One region of the Streptomyces sp. NPDC001880 genome, then DNA from elsewhere that is predicted to be linked to it. Evidence: riboswitches for the same ligand, from Rfam matches in the RefSeq annotation. Region 1 holds a riboswitch; each other region holds the start of a gene.

Region 1 (4,206 bases):
TCGGCGGAGTACGAGGCGAGGAGCCGGCCGCCGATGTAGACACCGAGGCTCACCTGCCGGTCGCGGGCGAGCTTCTCCACGACGACGTCATTGAGTGCGGTGACGTCCAGTGCCACGCCCCAGCCCTCCGCCGCGGCCTCCTCGTCGAGGGCGATCTGGGGAGGCGGCAGCATGGGGCGCTGTCCGTAGCCCATCAGGGCGTCGATGTCCGGTGGCACTTCGAGTACGCGGGAGGCTCTCATGGTCAGGGTCATGCGCTCCTCGACCTCCGCCCGGCCACGGTGGACGGCGTCGAGCGCCCGGACCACGTCCTCGGCGGGCACCTCGGTGAGGAAACCGACGCGGCCCAGGTCGATCCCGAGGACGGCGCCGTCGTTCTTGGCGGCGATCCTGGCGCCGCGCAGGAACGTCCCGTCGCCGCCGAGCGTCACGATGAGGTCGGGGTTGCCCGCGACATCGGCCTCCTCGCGTCCGCCGCGTCTGCGTTCGTCGTCGCGCCACACGTCGATGTCCGTGCAAGGGATTCCTTCGCGGGCGCACCAGTCGCGCACGACTCCCGACGCGACGACGGCTTCGGGACGGCCCGTGTGCACGACGACTCCGACCCGCTGGACACTCATTCCGCCACGACTCCCCGTGTTCCGACGACGTCCTCACTCCACTGTGAGGGCATCGAGAGTGTCTTCGCCCGTCGACGGATGCGCTTCACCGACGGGCCGGACACCGAGTGCGGAACACGTCCGGGGAGGGTCAGGGCCACGCGTCCTCCGGAATGCGGACCAGCCGGCGGGTCTCCCGGCGAGCCGCCCCGCCGTGGTCGACACCATGCCGTACTTTCCGCCGGAGCTGGGGATGAGCGTCCCCAGCTCCGAGTAGCAGAAGGCGACCACGATGCAGAGCAGCGAGCCGATGGCGATGGAGGTGTAACGTGCCGAGGCTGGAGAACAGGTCCGGTACGACCACGAAGAGGGGCGAGGCGGGCGTCACGCACGAGAGCGTGAGCAGTGTGCCGCCCAAGACGCCGATGGAACGCTTGAGCTTCTGTGGAGTGGGGCCGGTCGCTGGGGCGAGCGCTGAGCGTGTCGGTCATCGTGCGATTTCCGATCACGTGGTGAGTGGTTTCGGCGCTCCCAGCGCGATATGCAATCCCGACGCGTTCCGCAGGTCAAGAGGCATTTACCTCCGGAATTCGTTGTCCAGATGGCCGAATCCGACGGTTTGGCGTTAACAACGCGTCATGGCCCGGGATCGGGGGGTGCTGCGGGAACCGCAGCCCGGGACGGTGGAAAGTCTCGCCCGTATCCAGCATCCGGAAGACGGGGCGGCCTCCCGCACCGGCGGGGCGCACCGGGCGGCGCGGCCGGGGCGCGGGGCCTGCGGGTCGCGCATCCACGGTGTTGATGCCAGCCTGGAGTCATGGCTTGGGCGTCATGGACGACTTGCGGTGTGTTCTCCGGGCACGGTGGTGTGCTGACGGAGGAGGTCGGTGTCCTGTCCGGGGATCTGACGGTTCACACGACCTGGGCGGATGACACGGCCCAGGTGACTGTGCAGTACAGCGGCGCGATCGACTGGTTCACCATGTCGGGCAGTCCCGTTGTGTGCTGTTCGGAGGAGGAAAGTCGTCGCCTGCACGACATGGTGGTGCAGGCAGTCCGGGCCGGGAAGGCGGCGACCGTTCCCGTAATGCCGCGCTCAGGACGGGCGAAGCCGACGGAGCACACCCCGGAGTGAAGGTCCGGCACGGACGGCCGGGTACACGAGACGCCTGCGCCGCGACGGTCAGGCACTGCGCAGCGCCGCGGCGACCCGGTTCGTTGCCGTCCTGCACCGCGACGGCAACGAACTGGTCGTCCCCGAGGCTGGGTTCCGTACCTCAGTACGCCCCGAAGACGTTGTCGATGGAGCCGTACTTGTGGGCCGCGTAGTTGCACGCCGCGGTGATGTTGGCAACGGGGTCGTAGGCGTCCATCGCCGTACCGGGCACGTGGTAGGCGCGGAAGGTCGGATCGATGACCTGGAGGAGACCCTTGGACGGCGTTCCGGCGGCGGCGTTCGAGTCCCAGTTGTTGATGGCCCGGGGGTTGCCGGAGGACTCGCGCATCACGTTGCGGTGGATGCCGTCGTAGCTGCCGGGGATGCCGTGCTTGGCCATGACGGCCAGCGACTCCTTGATCCAGCCGTCCAGATCGTTGGTGTATGTCGCGGCCTTCGCGGCAGGCGCCGCGGCAGAGACGGACTGCGTCGGCGCCGCCGAGGCGGTGGTGGCGCCGAGCAACGGCATCAGGAGGGCGGCTGCACCCGTTCCCACGGCTATGAAGCCCCGGCTCAGCGAGGTGGAGTTGCGACGACGGTACGTACCCGTTGCGGACATGGTGGATTCCTCTCCGTCGCCTGCGAGGTGAGCTGTCGGGTTCGGGCTGGAGATGCCCGGCCGCGCACGAACGCGGCTTCACCCCGAGCCGTTCCGGATACCGGAATGGCGGCTTACCTGGGTCCCCCGCTCCTGCCGTACACGAGTGGGTCGGATTGCCGGGCGGCGGCAGGATTCGGCGTTCCGTCCGGATTGACGGTGACCGTAGGCGAGAGGAACCGAAAGGGACAAGCCCCCAATTTCCACATGCAATTCACTTACAAGATCGAGTCACCGGAATTGCGGTAATCCACCTCACATCGAGCAGCTGTCCCCCCTTGCGCGGAAAGGGATCCGAATCGCGTGACACGACACCGAGGGGCTCGAACGTGACTCGCGCCACGAATTCACAAAAGGTGCGTTTCGCCTCGCGCCAAAAAATTAACAATTCGCTCAAATCGCCCCTAATGGGGCACGCGTGTCGGCGCGAGTGATTCACGACACCGTCCTTGCCCGGCGCCTGGAGGCATTGCCATCCCTTCCTCCGCGCCGTTACGGTGTGGACGTCCTGTTGTCTCCGATAGAGGTGGACGTTGCGCATCTGAGGTTCGCGAACATCACGCCGTACGGCTCCGCCCGTACGCCCGTCACGCCGTAGCAGTGCTCCGCACTGCCCGTGACCCCGCGTGGATGCGACCTCGGTGCATGAGCCGTCCCTCGATCTCAGGACCGCCGCACCTTCCTCTGCTGCCCGGTCGCCGCGTGGTGCTCGCATACGAAGCCCCCACTCACCACGCTTGCGAATGCGAGGAACACCATGGCGACACCCACCACCCCCGGCGCTTCCCTCACCTGCTCGGCCCTGTCCTTCCGCCTGCCGGACGGCACGACCGTCTTCGACGCGCTCTCGTTCGCCATCGGCCGGGGCCGCGTCGGCCTCGTCGGCACCAACGGCGCGGGCAAGTCCACACTGCTGCGGCTGCTCGCCGGTGAACTCCTGCCCGCCCAGGGTTCGGTGACCGTCGGCGGCAGCCTCGCCCATCTTCCGCAGGACATCACCCTCGACACAACACTGCGGGTGGACCGGGCCCTGGGCATCGCCGAGCGGCGCGAGGCGCTGCGCGCCATCGAGGCCGGGGATGTCGACGAAAAGCACTTCGAGACGATCGGCGACGACTGGGACGTCGAGGAACGGGCCCTGGCGACCCTGGGCCAACTCGGACTCGGGGACATCGAACTGGACCGCACAGTGGGACAGTTGTCCGGCGGCGAGACCGTCCTGCTGCGCCTGGCCGCGCTGCTGCTGGACCGTCCCGACGTGCTGCTCCTGGACGAGCCCACCAACAACCTCGATGTGTTCGCCCGCCGGAGGCTCTACGAGGCCGTCGACTCCTGGCGCTCGGGCGTACTGGTCGTGGTCAGCCACGACCGCGAACTGCTGGAGCGCGTGGACCGCATCGCCGAACTGCGCGCCGGATCGGTGAACTGGTACGGCGGTGGCTGGTCCGCGTACCAGGAAGCCGTGGCCGCCGAACAGGAGGCCGCCGGGCGGACGTTGCGGGCCGCGGAGGCCGATCTGCGGCGCCAGAAACGCGAACTGGAGGAGACCCGGATGAAGCTGGCCCGACGCCAGCGGAACGGGAGGAAGATCGAGGCCGAAGGGGGCCTCCCGAAGATCCTGGCCGGCCGCCGCAAGCGGGCCGCGCAGGAGTCGGCGGGCAAGCTTCGCGGCGTCCACGAGGAGCGGCTCAGCGAGGCGCGCCAGCGCCGCGAGGAGGCCGCGGAGGCCATTCGCGACGATGCCGAGATCCGCGTGAGCCTTCCCCGCACAGCGGTGCCCGCCGGACGCACCG
Region 2 (4,206 bases), on a different contig from region 1:
TGCCTGAGTTTCGGACACGTCCGGCGGGACTGTGCGGACGGGGACTGGGACTGTTCGTTTGGATCGCGCCGGGCTCGATCCGGACGAGAGACCCTAGAGCGGCAGGAGGTCCGGCCGCTTCGCCTCGACGTGGTCGCCGGAGGATTCGCCGCGCAGCCGCCGGCCGATCCACGGGACCAGGTACTCGCGCGCCCAGTGGATGTCGTCGCGCCGCACTTCGAGGGTGCCGCGCTGCGCCTGCGGGGGCCATTCCTGGTCGGGGTCGGCCGGCACGTCGATGCCGAGGACCTGGGCGGCGCGCAGCGCGACCCTGGTGTGTCCCTCGGGCGACAGATGGAGCCGGTCGTCGTCCCAGGCGCGCCGGTCCTGGACGGAGCGCAGCGACCACAGGTCGAGGACCGGGCAGTCGTAGCGGTCGGCGATGGCCCGCACATGGGCGGTGTACGTGGCGATCTTGCCGCGCAGATGGCGCAGCACGGGAACACCGCGGGTGTCGAAGCCGGTGGTGACCATGACTGTGCCGACCGCCCCGGTCAGCTCGGCGACGGCGCGCTCGAAGCGCTCGGCCACGTCGTCGGGGTCGGTGCCCGGCCGGATGATGTCGTTGCCGCCCGCGCAGAAGCTCACCAGGTCGGGGGCGAGTTCCTTGGCGCGCGGCACCTGCTCCTCGACGATCTGGTCGAGGAGGCGTCCTCGTACGGCGAGATTGGCGTACCTGAAATTGCCGTGCTCGGAGCCCTCGCTGCCCGTCGCCGCTTCGGGGTCCGGGAGCTGGTCCGCGAGAAGTACCGCGAAACGGTCCGCCCAGCCGACGAAGGTCCCGTCCGGGCCGGGGTCGCCGACTCCTTCGGTGAAGCTGTCGCCAATCGCCGCGTACGACTCGATGACGCCCTGTCGGTTGATGACGCCACGTTGATTTTTTCTCGAATCGTCTGCCACAAACGCTCATCCTGCACCGCCGAATGTGACCTACGCGACCGTAATAAGGGGTTGACGGGTGGTGAGATAGACCACCCGGTCAGGTTTTGGCAAAGGAGGAATAAGGCCGACCGGCAATGGGGGCGGCGTCGCCTTCCGATTGCCGGTCGGTGTCAGCCGAAGGGGCGGTGCGCCGCCGCGCACCGCCCCTTCTGTGTTGCTCAGCCGCCCGGCCGTTCGGCTCAGACGTAGATGCCGTGCGAGGCCAGGAAGGCGATCGGGTCGATGTCCGAGCCGTACGCCGGGCCGGTGCGGACCTCGAAGTGCAGGTGCGGGCCGGTGGCGTTGCCGGTGGCTCCGGAGAGGCCGACCTGCTGACCGATGCCCACGCTCTGGCCCACCGAGACGGAGAGGGAGGACAGGTGGCCGTACTGCGAGTAGTGGCCGTCGGCGTGCTTGATGACGACCTGGTTGCCGTACGCGCCGCCCCAGCCCGCGGAGACGACGGTGCCGGAGGTGATGGCCTTCACGCTGGTGCCGGTGGCGACGGGGAAGTCGATGCCGGTGTGGCTGCCACTGGACCAGTTGGAGCCGGAGGCCCGGTAGTTGGTGGTGTGGTTGCCGGGGACCGGGTGGGCGTAGCCGGAGCTGCTGCTCTTGGCGGCCGGGGCGGAGGCCGGGGCCTTGGTCTCCGGGGCGGCGGTCACGGACTTGGACGGGGCGGACTTCTCAGCGGCCGACGCGGCGGCGGAAGGCGCCTTCGACGGGAGGGCGGCGCCGGCGCCGGCGCCGGCGCCGGTGGGCGCGGCGTTGCCGGCCGACTTGGCGCCGAGGGTCAGCTTCATGCCCGGGAAGATCAGGCTCGGGTCCTCGCCGACGACCTGGCGGTTGTCCTGGTACAGCTTCTGCCAGCCGCCCTTGACGTTGTGCTCGGCGGCGATCTTCGACAGGTAGTCGCCGGAGACCACGGAGTACGTCGTGGTGGCGTCCTGCTTCTGGGCGACCGGCTGGGCGTGCGTGGTGACGGCGGCCGACTGCGGGGCGGCGGCCGGGGCGGCCTGCTCCACGGCGTAGGCACCGGTGGCGCCGAGCAGTGGCAGTGCGACGATGGCGCCGCCGGCGCTGACGGCGGCGACGCCACGGGCAACGGGACCGATCTTCGGACGGCGGTGCTTACCCGAAATGGGCATGACGTTCTTCCTCTCCGGCGCCTGCGAGGTGAGCTGTCGGGTTCGGGCTGGAGATGCCCGGCCGCGCTGAGCGCGACTTCACCCCGAGCCGGCCGGATATCTCCGGTCGGCGGCTTACCTGGTTCCCCCGCTCCTGCCACGCGATGAGTGGATACGAATTCCAGGCGGCGGCAGGATTAGGCGGTCCGCCCGGATTGACGGTGACCGTAAGCGAGTCCGGACGGCGAGAACAAGCCTCGGGTTCCATTCCGGATTCCACGCCGAGGAAATCGGCGTGGAATTCCGGTCACACTCCGTGGATTACGGATCTTGACTTTCCGCACGGCACACGGAATACCCGACTCCCCTGTCGCCACACACCGTCACGGATATGATCCCGCTCACGAGGCAGCGACCATCTCCCGTACAACCGGACGAAGTTAAGGCAAAAGACCGCATTACGGATATGCCCGTTTTGTCACCCTCTCCGCAGGCGCAGCACCCGCGCGTCGAGGTCTCCCCGAAGTCCGGTGTCCAGCCCCTGGTGCAGGAGTACCGAACCGTGGTGCACCGCCCCCGTGTCCAGGCAGGCGTAGGTCGCCGCGGGGTCGAGCCCGCGCAGCCGCAGGGCCGGGGGCCGCTCCCCGTACCGCTGCTTCTCCAGCCACATCAGGACCACGGCCTCCTCACCGTGGACGTACTGCACCGCGCTGAGCCCGCCGCGCGGCTCACGCAGCCGGTACAGCGCGCCGTGCTGCACGACCGGCCGGATCTCCTTGTAGAGCTCCACCCAGGTCCGCGCCTCGGCCAGCTCCTCCTCGCTCCATTCGGTGAGGTCCCCGCCGACCCCGAGCACACCGGCCATGGCGCTCACGAAACGGAAGCGCAGCGAGCTGACCCTGCCGTTGAGCTGCTCGTTCGGGCTGTCGGTGACCCAGGCGGCCATCACCCGGGCCGGATGGATGTGCCCGAAACCCTCCTGGATGGCGAGACGGTCGAGCGGGTCGGTGTTGTCGGAGGTCCACACCTGGTCCGTACGGGACAGGATCCCCAGGTCGATCCGGCCGCCACCGCCCGAGCAGGACTCGAACGCGACTGCGGGATGTGCGGCCCTGAGCCGGTCGATCAGCGCGTACAGGGCATCCACATGCTCGATCCAGAGCTTCTGCGGGTACTCCTCGCCCGGCCAGCCCGCATCGGTGAAGCAGCGGTTGAAATCCCACTTCACATAGTCGACGGGCGTATTGGAGAGCAGCGTGTCCAGCTGCTCCCAGAGATATTCCCGGACATCGGGACGGGCCAGATTGAGCACCAGCTGGTTGCGGTACTCCGTCCGCGCCCGCTCGGGAAAGTGCTGCACCCAGTCGGGGTGCGCGCGGTAGAGATCGCTGTCGGCATTGACCATTTCCGGCTCGACCCAGATTCCGAACTGCATGCCGAGCCCGTGCACTTCGTCGGCGAGCGGCTTCAGCCCGCCGGGGAAGCGGTCCGGATTCGGCGTCCAGTCGCCGAGCCCGGCCCGGTCGCTGGTCCGCTGCCCGAACCACGCGTCATCCACCACGAACAGCTCGACACCCATCGCGGCGGCGCGCTCGGCGAGGACGCGCTGCTGGTCCAGCGAGATGTCGAAGCCCGTCGCCTCCCAGGAGTTGTAGAGCACCGGCCGCGCCTTCTCCGCGTCCGGGATCACATGGGCCAGCTGCCAGGCGTGCCAGGCGCGGCTCGCCCCGCCGAACCCCTGGCCGCTCCACAGCCCGGCGAACACGGGTGTGGTGTACGACTCCCCCGGCGCGAGCCGCAGCAGTCCGGAGTCGTCGTAGCCGGCGCCGCCGGTGATCTGTACGAGCCCGTCGGGCAGCCGCTGCACGGAGATCCGCCACGAGCCGGACCAGCCGAGCGCACAGCCGTACACCTCGCCGCTCTCCTCGGTCGCCGTGCCGTCGGCATCCAGGGCGACCCAGGGCAGGTACTGGTGGCCGGTATGTCCGCGCCGACTGGAGACGACACTCTCGCCGTGGATCAGCTCCGCCCGCGCCAGCCGCGACTCCGCCGCCCAGCGCCCGTGCAGCCGGCTGAGCCGCCAGCCGTCGCGGGCCGGGAGCGACCAGGTGGCCGCGTC
Region 3 (4,206 bases), on a different contig from region 1:
GCGGTGGCGGCCCCGGCGAAGGCGAGGGTCGCCGCGGTGCGGGCAGCAGGGCCGGTGTACGGGCGCTGCTTGGGTTTTCGATGCGCTGCCACGAGGGCGTGCGTCCTTCCTGACGACTGCCCGTCGGGGGCTACCGACGGGCCCGCCGAAACTCTCGGCGGGGCGACCGGTGCGCCGCCCGCGTACGGAGCAGCGGTGAAGCCGGTCACCCTGGTCAGGGACGCTAAACCCGGGGCACGGGCAGGAGTCGTAATGACGCTTATTGTCTGAATTTGGCGTGGCATTGCCGTCGAGTGATCGGAAAAATTGCGCCAGAGTCAGGCAATTGGTACAGGTGTGAGTGAAGTGAACAGTAAGGTGTACCTGCCTGCCGAGTGGTGATATGGCCGGGGCTAGGCTGCGGCCTCATGGACGTACTCATTCATGTCTTCGTCGCCCTGCACATCATCGGCATCGCCGCCCTGCTGGGCGGATTCCTGACCCAGATGAAGGCGATGGGCGCGGGCACGGCCCGGTTCGTCCCGGCGATGCTGCACGGCGCGCTGACCATGCTGGTCACCGGTGTCGCACTGGTCGGGCTGAACGAGGCCGACGGCAACCACGTGAACAACATCAAGATCGGCGTCAAGCTGCTGATCCTGGTCGTCATCCTCGCCCTCGTCTACATCAAGCGGGACGAGGAGAAGGTCGACAAGGGCGCCTTCGCGGCGGTGGGCGGACTGACGATGCTCAACATCTTCATCGCCACGCTCTGGACCTGATCCCGCCCGCGCAGCGCTGCCCCGGCACCGGGGCAGCGCTGCGCGTGGAGGCCCGCTACGCCGGCCGCACGCTGCCGTAGATCGGCATGTAGTAGATCGACTCCTCGCGCACGTTCGCCCCGGGCTTCGGGGCGTGGATCATCATCCCGTCACCCTTGTAGATGCCGACGTGGCTGATGTCGTCGTAGAAGAAGACCAGGTCCCCCGGCCGCAGGTCCGCCGTGGCGACCCGGGTGCCGATCTCGACCTGGTCCCATGTGGTCCGCGGTATGTCCACGCCCGCCGCCTTCCACGCGGCCTGGGTGAGCCCGGAGCAGTCGTACGAAGCGGGGCCCGTCGCGCCCCAGACGTACGGCTTGCCGATCTGGGCCCTGGCGAAGGCGAGGACCTTCTCCGCCTTGGTGGTGGCACTGCTGTCCGAGCCGGACCCGGTGCCCGTCCCCGTACCGCTGCCGCCTCCCGACTCCTTCGCGGCCTCCTCGGCCTTGCGGTCCGCCTCGGCCTTGGCGGCGGCCTGCTGCTTCGCCAGCTCCTCGGCCTTGCGCCTGGCCTCGGCCTCCTTCTCCCGCTCGATCGCCGCGAGCCGCGCCTTCTCCTCGGCGGTCAGCTTCGACAGCAGCGTGCGCGCCTCGCCCAGCTTCTTCTGGACGTTCTGCTTGCTGGTGCGCAGCGTGTTCTGCGTCGTCGTCAGCGTCTCCAGGCTCCGCACCGCTTCGGCGCGCTTCTTCGACGCCTTGGCCTGCTCCGTACGGAAGTCCGTGATCGCCTGCTGCTGCCGGCTGGTCATCCGGTCCATCAACTGGCTCTGGTCGAAGTACGACTGCGGGTCGTCGGCCAGGAAGAACGTGGCGCTCGGCGTGATGGAGCCGCTGCGGTACTGCGCGGCCGCGTAGGCGCCGAGCGTCCTGCGCGCCTCGTTGAGCTTGTCGGCGCGTTCGGCGACATCGTCCAGCAGGGCGTCGACCTTGGCGCGCTGGGCGGCGGAGGCCTCCTTCGCCTGGTTGTACTGCTGGGTCGCGGTGCCCGCCTGCCGGTAGAGCTCGTCGACCTGCTTCTGTACGTCCTCGACGCCGGGCTTCGGGTCGGGGGCGGCCATGGCGCTCTGCGTGGAGAGCAGGGTCACGGACGCCAGTGCCGCGGTGGTGAGCCCGACGGCCGGCGCGGTGGTGCGCACCCGGGTGCGCGGCTTGCGATGCGATGCCAAGACCGGCATCTCCTTCCGTGGACCGCCTACCGGGTTAGCTGTCGGGCTCGGGCGGAACGGAAGGCTGCCCTACGGTCCGAGTGGGGGATAAGGACCGATTCACCCCGGTGCTGCGTGTGGGTCCCCGGTTCCGAACTCCCGTGGGGGCAGCCCGGATTCGGCGGGGGCGCCCGCTCGGCGTGGTTCGCCTCAAGGGGGTACGGGCCGCCCGGTCGAGCACGCTAGCCAACCCGCGGTGCTGCTGTGAAGGTTGATGTTCGATATGCCCGATACGTTTTCGTGACCTTGTCGGGGTGGGTGGTGAGGGCCCGGAATCCCTTACGGATCGTAGTGGCGCCCCTCCGTCGCGTGTCCGTCGCGGTGCGCGGTTCGCCGTGCGGCCTCCGGGTGTCGCCGGGGCGGCCTAGACTCGACAAGCGATGAGCAGCCTCTTTGACGACAGCTTCCTGGCCGGCCTCCAGCAATCGGAGGAAGAGCCCCCGCCGCCCCCCGAGGACTCCGCGCCCGAAGAGGTGCCGGAGGACCTTTTCGCGGGCGTGTTCGACGGGCCCCCGCCGCCCCGGGACGCCTACTACCGCGACGGCGCGCACCGCCCCGTCATCGACTCCGCGGCGCTCCTCGACGGGCTGAACACCGAGCAGCGCGCCGCCGTGGTCCACGCGGGCTCCCCGCTGCTCATCGTCGCCGGAGCCGGCTCGGGCAAGACCCGGGTGCTGACCCACCGGATCGCCCACCTCCTCGCGGAGCGCGGGGTGCACCCCGGCCAGATCCTGGCGATCACCTTCACCAACAAGGCCGCGGGCGAGATGAAGGAGCGCGTCGAGCAGCTCGTCGGACCGCGCGCCAACGCCATGTGGGTCATGACCTTCCACAGCGCGTGCGTACGCATCCTGCGCCGCGAGTCGAAGAAGCTCGGCTTCACCTCGTCGTTCTCCATCTACGACGCCGCCGACTCCAAGCGGCTGATGGCCCTGGTCTGCCGCGATCTCGACCTCGACCCGAAGCGCTTCCCGCCGAAGTCGTTCACGGCCAAGGTCTCCAACCTCAAGAACGAACTGATCGACGAGGAGACCTTCGCCGGCCAGGCGGCGGACGGCTTCGAGAAGACCCTCGCCCAGGCCTACGCGATGTACCAGTCCCGGCTGCGCGAGGCCAACGCGCTGGACTTCGACGACATCATCATGACGACGGTCCACCTGCTCCAGGCGTTCCCGGACGTCGCCGAGCACTACCGCCGCCGCTTCCGCCACGTCCTGGTTGACGAGTACCAGGACACCAACCACGCCCAGTACACCCTCGTACGCGAGCTGGTCGGCCCGGCGGGCGAGGGCGACGCCCCGGCCGAGCTGTGCGTCGTGGGTGACGCGGACCAGTCGATCTACGCCTTCCGCGGCGCGACCATCCGCAACATCCTCCAGTTCGAGGAGGACTACCCGAACGCGACGACGATCCTCCTGGAGCAGAACTACCGCTCCACGCAGACGATCCTGTCCGCCGCCAACGCGGTCATCGAGCGCAACGAGAGCCGCCGTCCCAAGAACCTCTGGACGAACGCCGGCACGGGCGCCCGGATCACCGGCTACGTCGCCGACACCGAGCACGACGAGGCGCAGTTCGTCGCCGACGAGATCGACCGGCTGACCGACGCGGGCGACGCCAGGGCCGGCGACGTCGCGATCTTCTACCGCACGAACGCGCAGTCCCGTGTCTTCGAAGAGATCTTCATCCGCGTCGGCCTGCCCTACAAGGTCGTCGGCGGCGTGCGTTTCTACGAGCGCAAGGAGGTCCGGGACATCCTGGCCTACCTGCGCGTCCTCGCCAATCCGGAGGACACCGTCCCGCTGCGCCGCATCCTCAACGTGCCCAAGCGCGGCATCGGCGAGCGCGCCGAGGCGATGATCGACGCGCTGTCCCTGCGCGAGAAGATCACCTTTCCGCAGGCGCTGCGCCGGGTCGACGAGGCGTACGGCATGGCGGCCCGGTCGGCCAACGCCGTCAAGCGGTTCAACACGCTGATGGAGGAGCTGCGCACGATCGTCGAGTCGGGCGCGGGCCCGGCGGTGGTCCTGGAGGCCGTCCTGGAGCGCACCGGCTACCTCGCCGAACTGCAGGCCTCCACCGACCCGCAGGACGAGACCCGGATCGAGAACCTCCAGGAACTGGCAGCCGTGGCCCTCGAATTCGAGCAGGAGCGCGGAGCGGCCGACGAGACGGGCACGGCCGCGGGCACGGGCACACTCG

Evidence for each region. A riboswitch is a leader RNA that binds a small molecule or an ion and turns the genes downstream of it on or off. The one in region 1 is predicted to bind cyclic di-AMP.
Region 2: another riboswitch for cyclic di-AMP. It lies ahead of ACWCQ6_RS19415 (M23 family metallopeptidase); the one in region 1 lies ahead of ACWCQ6_RS23555 (transglycosylase SLT domain-containing protein).
Region 3: another riboswitch for cyclic di-AMP. It lies ahead of ACWCQ6_RS10325 (NlpC/P60 family protein); the one in region 1 lies ahead of ACWCQ6_RS23555 (transglycosylase SLT domain-containing protein).

The regions. Positions count from the first base shown of each region.
Region 1 is NZ_JBSFET010000048.1:8,701-12,906, reverse strand. Features, by position in the region: gene ACWCQ6_RS23570 (NAD(+)/NADH kinase) at 1-620, opposite strand, end outside; partial or broken gene ACWCQ6_RS23565 (amino acid permease) at 795-1,056, opposite strand; gene ACWCQ6_RS23560 (hypothetical protein) at 1,417-1,734, shown strand; gene ACWCQ6_RS23555 (transglycosylase SLT domain-containing protein) at 1,877-2,374, opposite strand; cyclic di-AMP (ydaO/yuaA leader) riboswitch at 2,377-2,565, opposite strand; gene ACWCQ6_RS23550 (ATP-binding cassette domain-containing protein) at 3,171-4,206, shown strand, end outside.
Region 2 is NZ_JBSFET010000032.1:56,405-60,610, forward strand. Features, by position in the region: gene ACWCQ6_RS19405 (STM4011 family radical SAM protein) at 1-7, shown strand, start outside; gene ACWCQ6_RS19410 (SGNH/GDSL hydrolase family protein) at 94-939, opposite strand; gene ACWCQ6_RS19415 (M23 family metallopeptidase) at 1,161-2,108, opposite strand; cyclic di-AMP (ydaO/yuaA leader) riboswitch at 2,112-2,268, opposite strand; gene ACWCQ6_RS19420 (alpha-galactosidase) at 2,566-4,206, opposite strand, start outside.
Region 3 is NZ_JBSFET010000012.1:66,528-70,733, forward strand. Features, by position in the region: gene ACWCQ6_RS10315 (NlpC/P60 family protein) at 1-92, opposite strand, end outside; gene ACWCQ6_RS10320 (hypothetical protein) at 408-761, shown strand; gene ACWCQ6_RS10325 (NlpC/P60 family protein) at 817-1,974, opposite strand; cyclic di-AMP (ydaO/yuaA leader) riboswitch at 1,973-2,138, opposite strand; gene pcrA (DNA helicase PcrA) at 2,385-4,206, shown strand, end outside.